Regions from separate parts of the Alkalihalobacillus sp. NPDC127517 genome, predicted to be linked through region 1. Evidence: riboswitches for the same ligand, from Rfam matches in the RefSeq annotation. Region 1 holds a riboswitch; each other region holds the start of a gene.
What was found. A riboswitch is a leader RNA that binds a small molecule or an ion and turns the genes downstream of it on or off. The one in region 1 is predicted to bind thiamine pyrophosphate.
Positions count from the first base shown of each region.

Region 1 (3,628 bases):
GACTATTAACACGTGAGGTTGCTCCATTCAAATCACTCCAATCACGGACGGTTTATCTACTAACGATTCCCTTGAACGACGCGTTTCAAACGAAAAAAGAGCCACTACTTAAGTGGCTCCGACTTACTACAAATTAGTATACGTAGCTAGCTCCAATGATTACTAAAAGAATGAATAAAACAATGATAAACGCGAAGCCGCCACCAGCGTAACCGCCGCCTTTTCCACATTCAAATTCTCCCATGTTGCCACCACCTTTCCAAGACATAACATAGACTATGCAGTAACAAGAGAAAGGGGTACTTATTTTATGTTAGAATCTGTTTGCCGATTTACTCCCAATGCGACTGCTGATAAGACATGTCCCAAAACAGATATTCGAACCGGCTTGAAGTAAGAAAGATGTCTTCAAGCTGCTTTCGTTCAGCTTCTCCTAAAGAGAGCGCAAGTTCATCAAGCTTAGAACATAACCAGTCAGCAATTTCCTTAAATTCATCGTCTTGATACATGTGGATCCACTCTCCGTAATCAGGGTGTTCAAGTGCTCCAGGTAAACGAGCGAGCCGTTTTCCTATCTCCGAATAACTCCATGCGCACGGAAGAATGGCTGTGATGAGATGAGCTAAGGAGCCTTTTTGTGCTTCACTGATCATATAGCTACTATACGCAATCGTAGTAGGAGCGGGAATCGATAGCTCCAATTCTTCATTTGTAATGCCTAAGCGCTGTGCGTACGAGCGATGGAGGGACATCTCTTCATGGAGAGTCGATTGCAAATAGGAGGCAAAGGTAGCCATTGTATCCAAATCTGGTGCCTTCACAACACCAAGTGCGAATACTCGAGCATATTCAATAAGATATAAATAATCTTGTTTCATGTAATACTTAAAGGCCTCAATGTCTAATGTTCCTGATCCGATTTCCTGAACAAATGCATGTTCATGATTCGCTTTCCAGATTGAATCTGCTTTTTGACGTAAATCCTTCGTAAAAGACATCTACTCACTCCTCACCATCGTTTTTATTCTCCAGGTAACCCTTTTAAACGAAATGCCCAATGATTTGTTGGACCATTTCCAGAACCGAGCTGGAGGGTATAAGAAATTGCATCCGTAATGAATGCTTTTCCTATTGAGACGGCTTCCTCAATAGACTTCCCTTTTGCAAGCTCTGCAGTGATTGCTGCTGAGAAGGTACAGCCTGTTCCATGCAGATGTTTTGTATCGGTTCTGTCTGCATGCAGATGGGTCATGGTTTGATTTGAGAACAGCACATCCGTTGAATGATCTGTTCGATACCCGCCTTTAATGACCGCTGCCTTAGCGCCAAGCTCGTTCACAATGAGTTTAGCCGCTTTTTCCATATCAGCGACTGTTTCAATCTTCATCTCAATTAAATCGCTCGCTTCTGGAATGTTTGGCGTAACAATGGTTGCAAGGGGTACTAAGGTTTCACGTAAGGATTTGCGTGAATGTTCATCCATTAAAGGATCTCCACTCTTAGCAATCATCACTGGATCACAAATGTAAGGCACTTTAACGCCTTGTAGGTAGTCAACCAATGCCTCCATCATCTCAGGAGTGGCAATCATCCCCGTTTTCACCGCAGAAGGGGGAATATCCGTTAAAACCGATTCAAGCTGTGTTTGAATCAGGTCGAGAGGCATGTGTTGGATCATTTGAACACCAGTTGTATTTTGAGCAAGAACGGACGTAATGACACTCATACCAAATACTTCTCGCTCTTGAAATGTTTTTAAATCAGCTTGTACCCCAGCGCCACCAGTAGGGTCTGTTCCTGCGATGGTTAATGCTGTATGGATAGACATCTTCATTCCTCATTTCTTTATTTTGACTTACTTCGGAACGATGATTAAAAAGGTTAACTAATGTGATACATCTCCAAAAAAAACACCGCTTCTCATAAGAAGCGGTGCACATAAACGATCAGATAAACCATACGATCTACTATGTATGGACAATTACGTGCCACTTTCCTACGCTAGTGTTAACTAGATCAGGTAATTAGGGTTAAGGCATCGCCTCTCTCAGCATCGTGCACCCCTAGTGGTTAGTCTGTCATTCAGTTATTAGTTTACAGCGTCTTTAAGCTGTTTACCTGGTTTGAACGCAGGATTTTTTGTTGCTGGAATTTCAATTTCTTCACCAGTTTGTGGGTTACGGCCTTTACGAGCAGAACGCTCACGTACTTCGAAGCTACCAAAACCAACAAGTTGTACTTTTCCACCTTCTACTAGAGAAGAAGTAATGCTGTCAAATACAGCGTCTACTGCTTTAGAAGCGTCTTTCTTAGATAGATCCGCTTGTTCGGATACTGCGTTAATTAAATCAGTTTTGTTCATTGAGATAACTCCCTTTCATTCCTTTAAGATAGAAAAGATCATTACGTAAGTAGCGACATAACAATCTTTATTTACGACAAGTATTTAATAACCTGCCCTTCAAATTTACTCATGAATCCTTGTTAAGTCAAGAGATTTGGGTTAAATAAACGCTCAATAGAGACTTTTTTATCATTTTTTAGCAAAATATACGACATCATAGAAAACGTGATTGCTATGCGTCCTCTCCTAAAAAACAATCAAGGGTTCTGAGTTAAAATTTGCGGACACGGAATGGGCTCACCATAAGAAGGGAAAGAGCAATAATTGCATACATAAATACATAATAAGGGATATAATTGACGAATAGAGTTAAAAATGTGAGAATACAACCAGCAGCCGTAATAGGTAAACCAACAAAATACTGATTGGATTCTGTAATGTTGAAACGTGCCAGACGCAGGGCGCCACACATAATATAAATGATTGCGAAAATGGCTCCTGGCATACCGAACTCAACTAAAGCCGCCTGGTACATGAGCATAGCAGGGGCTACACCAAAGGAAATAATATCACTTAATGAATCAAGCTGCTTACCTAATTCAGAGGTAGCATTAAATTTTCGTGCGGCCGCTCCATCTAAACGATCAAAAACAGCTGCAATAGCAATGAGAAGTAATCCTACTCTTAATTGGTCATGAAATACATAGATAATGGCTAAAGCTCCAAAGCCTAGATTGATTAGTGTTAAGGCGTTTGCAATTTGGCCTTTAACCTTCTTTAAAGAAGAATCAAGCCTTTGTAATAAGAACACCTTCGTTCACTCTCCTTTTATAATACAGTTAATCAAACAAAACTGCTAAAAACTGTATGAATCTATAATTATATCATGAGAATAACGTGAGAAACAGAGTAAAAAAGAAAATAAGAATGATTGGAGACATGTAATGAAAGGTTTTCGCTGGTTTTTTTGCGCGTGTGTGGAGCTTACAAATGGACCCTTTATGTCCAAGCGATTAAAGCGTTTTTCCACTTCGAAAGTAAGCAAGCCCTTTATCCCATTATTTATAAGAACATTTAATATAAACAAAGAAGAAATTCTTTTACCCATTCATCGGTTTGAAAACTTACATTCATTTTTTATTCGTGAACTTAAACCAAATACTAGGTCAATTGACCAAGAGTCTAACAGTGTTGTGAGTCCTGTTGATGGTGTATTGGCTGAGCAGGGGCATCTTGATGCGGGTAAGACTTTTACTGTAAAAGGACAAACGTATTCTCTTACTA
Region 1 is NZ_JBNNQX010000009.1:194,797-198,424, forward strand. It holds gene ACQKKO_RS14165 (FAD-dependent monooxygenase) at 1-27, opposite strand, end outside; gene ACQKKO_RS14170 (YjcZ family sporulation protein) at 134-244, opposite strand; gene tenA (thiaminase II) at 333-998, opposite strand; gene thiD (bifunctional hydroxymethylpyrimidine kinase/phosphomethylpyrimidine kinase) at 1,022-1,828, opposite strand; TPP riboswitch at 1,977-2,075, opposite strand; gene ACQKKO_RS14185 (non-specific DNA-binding protein Hbs) at 2,090-2,362, opposite strand; gene pssA (CDP-diacylglycerol--serine O-phosphatidyltransferase) at 2,616-3,155, opposite strand; gene ACQKKO_RS14195 (phosphatidylserine decarboxylase) at 3,289-3,628, shown strand, end outside.

Region 2 (3,628 bases), on a different contig from region 1:
GTGTGAGGTGTCCTCCACCTGCACTTAGATACCCTATTAATTCCCTCACCGTTGGATTGGTATCGTTTATAATCTCTAAAACGGTCTCGTAGCGACCCACTGGCCCGGTAAACTCTTCAACTGGTGGGAGGGAAGGCACTTTTTCATCAAGTGCCCAATTAGAGCAATCTTGTTGAACAAAGAAACTTAGTTGCTTTAAAGCAGCCTCAATCGGTAATCGTCCATCGAGCTCCGCTTTTTTCTTTAAAGCCTCTTCATATGTATGGCCAACATAGGTTACCAACCCTGGCAAAACTTTTATACGCCTTGCCGGGTCCTCACTTTGTTTCATTTGCAGATCTAGCTTCTTTCTGAACGTTTTTGCTTGTTTAAGATTCCAAGAAACCGAATAAACAGCATCCGCGTACTTGGCTGCGAGTGCAATACCCTCTTTTGATGCTCCTGCTTGCATCGAGACCGGTTTACCCTGGGGACTACTTGGTGTTGTAGAAGGTCCATGCACATTAAAGTAGGTTCCCGCGTGGTGAATGGGCTCAATCTCTGATGGATTGATGATCTTCCCATTATCTCGATCATGTAAAAACGCCTCTTCCTCCCACGAAAGGAACAGTTTGTCCATCACCGCCGCAAACTCATCAGCCTTTTGATAACGCTCCGCACGTGGGGGCAGCGCGTTCATTCCATGATTTTGAGCTTCTATATCTGTCATCGAAGTCACCAGATTCCAGCCTACCCGCCCGTTTGTCAGGTGATCCAAGCTTAAAAGCTGTCTAGCCGCTGTAAATGGGTTAGAAAAAGTACTTGAGATGGTTGAGACTAACCCTACATGTGTCGTCACTTGAGAGATAGCCGTTAAATTCACAATCGGGTCAAACCAAAAAGCTGGCAATTCAGTAGAATCCAACCCTTTAAATGCTTGGTTATCCGCAAAAAAGATCGCGTCAAAGTACCCCTTCTCCGCAAGCTGGGCGAGCGACTGGTAATAGGAAATCTCCCCAACTTTTTCAATGGTTGAATCAGGCATTAACCAAGCCGCTTGATGATGCCCACATCCATATAGTAAAACACCTAGATGTATTTGTTTCTTTGCCACCCTTTTCACCTCACGTTCCTTCGTCTGATGTTGCTTAGTTCATCGTCAATCCGCCATCGACTGTAATGTTTTGGCCCGTCATGCCAGTCGCTTGCTCAGAAGCAAGATACGCAACCATATTCGCTACATCCTGAGTTTCCGTTACCTTTTTAAGTGGTGTCGATTGAGCGATCAGATCAAAGACCTCAGGGGTTGTGACTGCACTAGCATCTGTTGTTTTTAACAAACCGCCTGAAACAACATTAGCTTTAATTCCATGCACACCAAGTTCAGCCGCAATGTTACGTGTAAATCCAATTAAGCCTGCTTTTGCCGTTGTGTATTCATGATAAGGGACAACAGGGTTCTGAAATAGATTGGTTCCGATACTAATAATCGTTCCTTCTTTTCTTTCTATAAATTGAGGAACCACACTTTGAATCACATTGAAGGCAGCTTTCAACGTGCCATCAACCTGTTTTTGATAATCATCCCATGATAGCTCTGTGAACGACTTTTGTTTTGTAGGGTCAAACTTGAAATCTACTAACGCATTGTTAACCACTACATCAACTTTTCCAAAATAAGCTGTAGCTTGTTCGATTAATCGATCTACTTCCGCCCGATTTGTAACATCTGCTTGAATGGCACAAGCCTTGTCTTCTCCAATCTCAGACACCAAGGCTTCTGCAGCTTCCTTACTTTGATAATAGTTCACAACAACCTGAAACCCTTGCCCCGCTAGTGTTCGTACGATTGTTGCTCCTAGTCCTCTGCTTCCACCTGTTACAACGACTGTTCTTGTCATTCTGACCACTCCTCTATGTTTTTGTTAGATCAACGAAAAAAACGCAGCATTCCTGTAGGAACACTGCGCAAACTAATGAATACATACCAATCAATCACAAATACACGGTAACTATGTATAAAAGCTTGGCACTTTCCTCCGCTAGTCTTACCTAGTTCAGGTTCAAAGGGTTCGAGTATAAACTCATCTCAGTTAAAAACACCCCTAGTGCATCTTGACTATTTAATTATCGTTGGTTATTTTAGGTAACGTTTTCACGTTGGCTTTACTATACCTTAGATTAATTGGTGCGTAAAGATTTAATTCACTCATCATCTTCCTTTAAAAGTTCTGATAGCATTCTTTCACGATTCTGTAGAAAATAGTGAGTGATTTGATAGTGATCCGTCATTTGATAATCAATTACATCAATTTTTTGTTGATCAAAGCTATAGATCTCTGCATCTGGATAGCCAAGTAAGATAGGAGAATGCGTAGCAATAATAAATTGCGCGTTTTCCTTTGTTGCCAGGTCATGAATCACCCTTAGAAAAACCAATTGTCTAGCAGGAGACAGTGCAGCCTCCGGTTCATCGAGTAAATAGAGAGCCTTACCATCAAAGCGGTTTTTAAACAAGGAAAGAAACGATTCTCCGTGCGATTGTTCGTGTAAGGATTGTCCACCATAACGACCATAACTGTAGGAAGGATCATCTTTCTTTAATTGATCCAAATGAGAGGCAAATTGATAAAAGGATTCTGCTCTTAAAAAAAAACCATTACCAGTCTTAGGCATCCATCCTAACCGAAGATAGTCGCCTAACGCTGATTGGGAAGCATGCACCTCATATTGATTCCCCCTGCCTCCTCCCGCTGTATTAAAATCGCATTTATCCGCAATTCCCTCTAACATCGTCGATTTTCCTGAGCCGTTTTCACCAACAAAAAAAGTAACAGCTTTGGTTAGATTTAGTTCATCAAAATGCTTCAGACACGGGATTGAGAAAGGATATTCATTGTCACCTGAGATCTTTTCACGTAATAATTTGATCTTTTTTAAATACATGACTTCCCCTCCTACAATTTATTTTCAATTACTTCATCTTTTCACACTATACCATCTTCTTTTCCTGATTTTGATGCGCTAGATTGAAAAAATCAGTTGCATTTAACATAAGTTCATCATATTATTTACTTACCGGTAAGTAAATAAAGGAGGAGATCATATGCGAGACAAGGAACAAACGTACAAACAAATTATTGAGACGGCCTTTTCTATGTTCTCAGAAAAAGGGTTTGATCAAACAAGCATGGCTCATATCGCAGCAGAAGTAGGTATAACGAAACCAGCTGTTTATTATTATTTCAAATCAAAAGATGATCTGATTAAAGCCCTCTTCGACATCATTGCTAAGGAAATCCAGTCGATCACTTACGCAGACCTTAACGAGATGAATGATACGAACCTGCATACCATGTTGTATACCATTGGCGAAAAAGCAATTTCCCTCCAAGAGCACAACCTGCAGTTTAACCAATTGTTTAACCAATACATCTTGTTAGCCTCTCGTGACTCTTATTACTCTGAAAAAATAAAAGACATTCAACAGGAATTCTTTAATGCCTTCTATAATCTGTTTAAGCATGCTGTTAAAGTGAACGCAATAAACGATGAAAACATTTTAATTAAGTCACAATTGCTTGCACTTGTCTTTGATAACATCACGAATTACATCTTAACCGACACAAAACTGGAATTTGAACAGGTT
Region 2 is NZ_JBNNQX010000005.1:187,948-191,575, forward strand. It holds gene ACQKKO_RS08365 (LLM class flavin-dependent oxidoreductase) at 1-1,102, opposite strand, end outside; gene ACQKKO_RS08370 (3-oxoacyl-ACP reductase) at 1,128-1,880, opposite strand; TPP riboswitch at 1,997-2,096, opposite strand; gene ACQKKO_RS08375 (AAA family ATPase) at 2,185-2,925, opposite strand; gene ACQKKO_RS08380 (TetR/AcrR family transcriptional regulator) at 3,086-3,628, shown strand, end outside.
Region 2: it holds a riboswitch for thiamine pyrophosphate, as region 1 does, so the genes downstream of both, ACQKKO_RS08370 (3-oxoacyl-ACP reductase) here and thiD (bifunctional hydroxymethylpyrimidine kinase/phosphomethylpyrimidine kinase) in region 1, are expected to answer to the same signal.

Region 3 (3,628 bases), on a different contig from region 1:
GAATTGCACCTATCACTTCATCGGATAACTCTGGTTCTAGCTTTTTTGTTTGAGATCCGGTTAAAATATGAGCTTCTACTCCAAATTCTTTTTGCCAGCCTTTACGAGTTGATAACGATAATAGGTCGGCTTCATGATACACACAATGCAGACTACCCGATTCTGTAAATTCAAATGTAGATTCAGACGCTGCTTTTACCTCTTGTTGCCACTTTGGAAACATCCTTAAGCTTGCAAGGCAGAGTTTAAAAAAGTCATCCGGATCTTCCCCAATTTCCGAATAGGGCGCAAGCATGCCGGCAGCAGCACCTGATGCTTGACCACCAAACTCCTGAACTTCAAGAACCGATACATCTAATCCTCGCATGCGTAGCTCAAAGGCTGTCGCAAGCCCAATGACGCCTCCACCTAATACAATGATGCGTTCTGCCATAGATTCTCACACTCTCTATTTAACGATATACTCCTCAAATTGACTACTTGCTGTTGCATATGGTTTCTTAGGAATACGACCTGCTTTAAATGACATTCTGCCAGCCTGAATAGCAAGCTTCATCGCCTCTGCCATGCGCACAGGATCTTTGGCACGAGCAACTGGTGTATTCATTAAAACCCCGTCCACACCTAGTTCCATCGCTTGAGTAATATCACTTGCAGACCCAAGCCCTGCATCAACGATAATCGGTACATTTGCCTCTGCGACGATTAATCCAATGTTATAAGGATTGAGGATTCCGAGTCCTGTTCCGATAGGTGAGCCCCCTGGCATAACTGCTGCCGCTCCAGCTTCCTCTAGGTGCTTCGCTAGAATTGGATCATCCGAAGTATACGGGAGTACCGTAAACCCTTCTTTTACAAGAGTTTCTGTTGCTTTTAATGTTTCAATCGGATCTGGTAATAAGGTTTTTTCATTCGCACTAATTTCAACCTTAATCCAGTCACTGATTCCTGAAGCACGGGCAAGCCGTGCGATTCGAATCGCTTCTTCGGCGTTACTAGCACCGGATGTATTCGGTAAATAAGTGAACGAGGATTGATCTAAATGCTGTAAGATCGCATCTTCTTCGGGATTTTCAAGATTCACACGACGAATGGCGAATGTAAGAATCTCGGCTTCAGCCGCTCGAATTGCCTCATTTTGAACAAATGGGTTTGGATATCTACCCGTCCCTAATAGAAATCGAGATGAAAACTCACGACCAGCTATCACAAGTGTGTCTTTTTTCAATTCAACCGCCTCCTACAAAATGAACCAATTCTATTTTCATCCCATCTTCAAGCTGCTTTTCCGCTCGCTCTTCTCTTGAAATAATCGCTCCATCTACTTCCGTCACAACAAGCTCAGGCTCTAGTTTGTATTGATTCACAAGTTCTTCGAGTGTTTGCTGCTTAAAGCTTATGGTTTGCCCATTTACAACAATGGTCATGATGGATCCTCCATCATAGTAATGATCTCCTCACAGCGTGCTTTCACATCATCCGCTTCGACAATTTCAGTAATCATACATACTCGCTTCGCACCTGCAGCCAAGACTTCTTTTAGATTATGGCGTTTAATTCCACCAATCGCGACATAAGGAATCGTGATGTCTGCTTCAATCTGTTGAATATAAGCTGTTGTAACTGGATCAACGACATCTTCTTTGCTGTTTGTCGGGAAAATGGGACCGACACCGATGTAATCAGCTCCACCTTCTTCTGCCTGCTTTGCTTCTTCAATCTGATGAGTCGAAATACCGATTATCATATCAGGACCGACAATTTTTCTGACGTCTGCGAGAGGTAAATCATCCTGTCCAACATGAATCCCATCCGCCTCAACTGCTAACGCAACATCAATGTGATCATTAACGATAAATGGAACATCATACTTTTTCGTAAGCGCACGTAGCTTTTTTGCTTTATTTAAAACGTCTACCTTACTGCTCTTTTTATCTCGAAGCTGAATAATATCTACGCCACCTTGAATCGCTTGTTCCATGACGTCAACAAGATCCTTACCGGGATGAAATTCTTCTCCTGTAATAGCATATAAACGAAACTCTTTCATGTTTAATTCCTCCTATACACAATAAAAAACCGTATCCAACGATGGAATACGGCTAACTCTTACTTGTGCTAATTAGTCGACTTTCCTACGCTGGCATCACCCAGATCAGGTACAAGGGTAAAAGGATTACTCCTAATTCTCAGCCTAATAAGGCACCCCTAGTCTTTATCATGTTCAATTTAATTTAAGTATGACAGAAACCAGACTTCTTGCAAAGGGATAAGCTTAATATAATTGAAAGACAGTACCATCCTCTGTACGAATCAGTTTCTTCTTTACACTTCCTGTGAGAAGCCACTTCCCATCTGATGAAAGCTCAAGCGGTTCTTGTTGGTCGAGCTGACCAAGCTTTTTAAATGAATCCTCCTTTAAATCATACATAAAAAGATCAAAGCCATCCTTATATGATACATAATCTGCTGAGTACCTTGGACTTAAGTAATAAAAGCGATCAAGTAGCCCATCAAATGCATAGGAAGTTATCCACCAATGATCCGAAAACGTATTTAAGATTGGTATCGTTAAGGAACCCAGTTTATGTATGCCATCAGTAAATTCATACATGATCTCATCGGCCTGAAGTTCTTTGTATTTCACTACCATCGAACGATCTTGAAATAAGTTTGAAAAATAAAGTGCAGAACCTACCCCATCCTTCGTTTGATTGGTTGTGAGATTATACTGCTGAAGGGGAGCTTCAACCGAGGGAATCATGCTCCAATTTAAGTAGGTCACTGTATCTTCAGTTACCCACTGGATAAAGTTACTTTGAATTCCCGTTTTTTCAACGTCCATTGCTTCAAGATCAACATGGTAGACCTCTTGTTCCCAGTCTGGCTGAAAGGCAACAGCAATAAATTCTGTTGAATGATAAGGGCTCCAAAAAATTGCATAATCGTCTGCTGAAAGATCCGGATTAATCTCGACGTCTCCAGCTTTGTTTAATATGACGAGTTCTGCCAGGCCTTGTTCATTAAGTGTTTGCAGAGCGAACAATGATTGATCCTTATTTACATCTAAGCGATGAAATTGCTCCGACTCAATACTAGCGTAAAATAATTCATCCTCACCAGTAAAGACATCGTGGGTAAACAAATCAAATGAATTTCCTTCTGATAAAAGGTATACCAGCGTTTGTTCATCATACCAACCAATCACTTCCAATTGGTGATCCCCTATCACGTCAATTGGATAAATTGTATCGATTACGACTGGTGAAATTGAAGACGCTGGGGCTTCATCTGTTTGACAGCCACCTACTACAAGTAGTAATACGATACTAGTACATACCTTTTTCATGAATGGGCCACCTTTTTATCTATCTCTATCCTTATTATGACATGTCTACTTTCTTCCTCTCAACTTCTTTTTAGAAGCAATGTAAAAAAAGCTGAAGAGGACATCTTATCCTCTTCAGCTTATATCGGTATTACATAGAAATAAATCGAGATCCAGCAATACCCGGATTTGTCATTTCTTCCGGATTCAGAATTTCATTTAGTTCTTCTTCTGATAAGATTCCTCGCTCAAGGCAGATCTCGCGAACAGGGCGCCCTGTTTGAATGGCCTCTTTTGCAA
Region 3 is NZ_JBNNQX010000006.1:211,413-215,040, forward strand. It holds gene thiO (glycine oxidase ThiO) at 1-433, opposite strand, end outside; gene ACQKKO_RS10165 (thiazole synthase) at 449-1,228, opposite strand; gene thiS (sulfur carrier protein ThiS) at 1,230-1,427, opposite strand; gene thiE (thiamine phosphate synthase) at 1,424-2,050, opposite strand; TPP riboswitch at 2,116-2,220, opposite strand; gene ACQKKO_RS10180 (YqgU-like beta propeller domain-containing protein) at 2,276-3,349, opposite strand; gene aspA (aspartate ammonia-lyase) at 3,480-3,628, opposite strand, start outside.
Region 3: it holds a riboswitch for thiamine pyrophosphate, as region 1 does, so the genes downstream of both, thiE (thiamine phosphate synthase) here and thiD (bifunctional hydroxymethylpyrimidine kinase/phosphomethylpyrimidine kinase) in region 1, are expected to answer to the same signal.

Region 4 (3,628 bases), on a different contig from region 1:
TGCTGCTGGTGTTGGGTAAGCATAAATGCAGATAAGGTCTCATCTACTTTCTTTTTCAATTCAATTTGGGACCGTCGCTCTTGTTTTAACGTAAAAGCAATCTCTTCGCTTACGTGATTTGTAACAAATTGATATTCAGGATTTTGAAAGACAAATCCGAGAAGATCACTTAATTGATCCTTTTTCTTAACTAAAGTTTGATGAACCTTATATGTTCCTCTCGTCCGAAGCACATTCATTAATCCTAGAAGCAATGTGCTTTTGCCAGCACCGTTTACCCCGGTAATGCAGATCCACTCACCAGGGTAAACGTTTAACGAAGAAACAGTCAGTTTAGCTTCTTTTCTACGAAGCACTTGAAAATCCTTTAGCTCAATGATAGGAAGTTGGTTTTGATCACGACTTTCTGATGCCCATTTACGTTGTGTCAGATACTCCTGCCAAACATCTGGATACCAGATGCCGTATTCATGCAGGGTTTGTTTGTATGTTTTAAATATATAATCTGTTTGCCCATCTGCAATAATTTGACCTGCATCATTCAAAACAATAACTCTCTCAACGAAATCAAGAATATGATCAATTTTATGTTCAACAATAATCACCGTTTGGTTTTTCGTTATCGATTTAATGAGTTTCCAAATCTGTTCAGTGCCTAATGGATCAAGCATCGCCGTTGGTTCATCAAAAAAGAAGGTGGACGGCTTAAGAGCAAGAACGGAAGCCATCGCTAGCCTTTGTTTCATTCCTTGAGATAATTGCGAAATCGGTGTATGAAGTTCGTTAAGCTCTAAACCGACCAACTCAAGAACATGGTTAATTTGTTGGTTCATCTCTTCTCTTGGTACTCCTAAATTCTCTAATACAAAGGCGATTTCTTCATCTACATAAGGCATACAAAATTGACTATCTGGATCTTGAAAGACATAACCCCACGATTTTGGATGAGTGAGTTTTTTATATTTAAGTGGAAGATTTATAGCGGATGGCACCAAACCTGTAAGTACTTGAAGCAAGGTTGATTTTCCACTTCCACTTGGCCCAAGAATAAGGACCTTCTCGCCTTCGGAAATCTCAACGCTCAGATCTTTAAACAAAAGTGTGCCACTTCCAGGAAAGGTGAGCCTTAATTTCTCTACAGATGCACTCATATCTTTTATCCCTTTCCCTTCTTATGAATCTAACGTATCAAGATCTTTTTTAGAAGATGGTCTCAATAAATCAGTGACACCCGTTTTCTCAAGTGCCCGAACAAGATAGTAGGCGAATATGCCTGCAATCAGGATGCCACTAATGGTTCGTAATATGATCACTAATGTGACATTCCATCCAACAAGATCCGCCATGTAGCCTCGGTTCCAGTCCATCAGAAACGAGCCTCCTGCAGATGCTGCACCTGCAAGAGAGGTAGTAAAAATGGAGTAGCTTTTGTACAAAAACAATGCAAAGACAAGTTCAGCTCCAAGCCCCTGCATGATTCCATAAATTAATACCTCTAAGCCGTATTGTGAGCCTACAATAAATTCCCCTGAGGCCGCTGCTATTTCAGCAATAAGAGCCACACCAGGCTTACGAATAATTAAAAAGGCTACAGTAGCTGCGATAAACCACATACCATACATCAGTTCATTCACTTGAAGTGGAAATAGCTTTAAGCTGTCATTTACTGGACCCCATAATCTGTACACAATTCCGAAAACCACTGCAATAATGACTGTGACCAAGATATCCGTTAAGGTCAAACGCTTCATCAGTTCATTCCTCCTGTTTTTCTATTCCCACAGTTAGCCGAAAAAAAGAAGCCACTCCAAGAATGGAGTGGCTTCTTCATTACGTATACACTAATCCCTAAAGAGACAAGTCGCCATAATAAAAAGAGTCGACTCCACTTTCCTACGCTAGTATTATCTAGATCAGGTCAAGGGTTAAGGCAAAGTTGCCTCTCTCAGCTTACGCGCCCCTAGTGGAAATAAAAGTTTATAATGTTGTACATGTACATTTAATCATATTAACGTGAAGCCGACAATCTTTTTTTATGAATGCTTTTCTAAGACAGATTCTACTTCTAAAAGGGATGTAATCTCATAAGTCGGTTCAACTTCGGCAGTTGTTTGTTCTCTACGGTTAACCCAAATAGAAGGAATACCGGCTCGCTGAGAACCAAGAATATCAGTCATAAGGTTGTCTCCAACCATCATTACTTCTTCTTTCTCAAGCTCCATTAATGATAAGGCATGTTCAAATATGCCTTTATCAGGTTTTCCCTTACCATAAGCACCAGAAATAACAATATGGTCAAAGTAAGGAACTAATTCGGGCGTCAGCTCTAATTTAATATTTTGTAGATCGGGAGAGCCATTTGTTAATAGAAGAAGTTTGTAGTCTTCTTTTAAACGGTCCAATACTTTAAACGTTTCTTCATAAACGATTGGATTTTTTCGGCGTTCAAGTGGAAACTTCTCAGATAACTCTTTTGCAAGTTCTGAATTTTCTACTCCACACTTCTTCAAAGCAAGATCCCAGGAAGCTAACCGATACCCGGGAGCGAGATCTTTTAACTTCTGAAATTCCTCTTCTCGATCCTGAAAATTTGCCCATAAGCCCTCAAAGGGATTAATTCCAATCATTTGCGTAAAAGGAAATGTTTCATAAGAAGCATATAATTGCTTTGCTTCTTCCCTTACCGCATACTCGAGCTCGTCAGCATTAATACGTTCATCTTGTTCCGCAGCATAAACACATGTGGCGTCAAATGCTTTCTGAACACTTTTTTGATCCCATAAAAGGGTATCATCTAAGTCAAAAAAAACAGCTTTTATCATCAAGGATTCCCTTTCTTTAAAACAATTTAAATAAAGTCTTGTACAACTATTTTACTTCGTAAGTCCAATTAAACGGGTCTTCTATTCTACCTTTTTGAATGCCTGTCAATGTTTCATAGAGTCTCGCAGCCAAATGACCTGTTTCACGATTATTAATGAGCGACTGCTCACCTTTCCAGCTAAGTTCTCCAATTGGTGAGATCACCGCAGCCGTTCCTGTTCCAAAAGCTTCTTCAAGTCGATTTTCTTTAATGGCAAGTAATACTTCATTAATTGAAATTTTCCGTTCTGAAACTGGCATATCCCAGCTCTTCAGTAATTCAATAATTGATTTACGAGTAATTCCTTCAAGAATGCTCCCACTAAGTTCAGGTGTTACAATCTCTCCATCAATCTTAAAGAAGACATTCATGCTTCCTACTTCTTCGATGTACTTTTTCTCAGAACTATCAAGCCAAAGAACTTGAGCTTGACCATGAGCTGTCGCTTTATCTTGAGCTTTATATGCGGCAGAATAATTCCCTGCTGTTTTTGCCATCCCGGTTCCACCAAGAGCGGCTCTTGTATATTCGTCTTCTACGTAAATGCCTACAGGGGCAATACCCTCTTTATAATAAGAGCCTACAGGTGAAAGAATAATCATAAATTTATAAGATGTGGACGGAGCTACACTAAGGTTAGGTTCAGTCGCAATAATGAACGGGCGAATATACAATGAGGTTCCTTCATATGTAGGAATCCAATCCTTGTCTAACTTAACCAACTCATTTAAATAGTCTAAAACAATGTTTGTATCAATATCTGGA
Region 4 is NZ_JBNNQX010000002.1:194,532-198,159, forward strand. It holds gene ACQKKO_RS02905 (ABC transporter ATP-binding protein) at 1-1,151, opposite strand, end outside; gene ACQKKO_RS02910 (ECF transporter S component) at 1,173-1,751, opposite strand; TPP riboswitch at 1,874-1,972, opposite strand; gene ACQKKO_RS02915 (HAD family hydrolase) at 2,034-2,822, opposite strand; gene ACQKKO_RS02920 (branched-chain amino acid aminotransferase) at 2,869-3,628, opposite strand, start outside.
Region 4: it holds a riboswitch for thiamine pyrophosphate, as region 1 does, so the genes downstream of both, ACQKKO_RS02910 (ECF transporter S component) here and thiD (bifunctional hydroxymethylpyrimidine kinase/phosphomethylpyrimidine kinase) in region 1, are expected to answer to the same signal.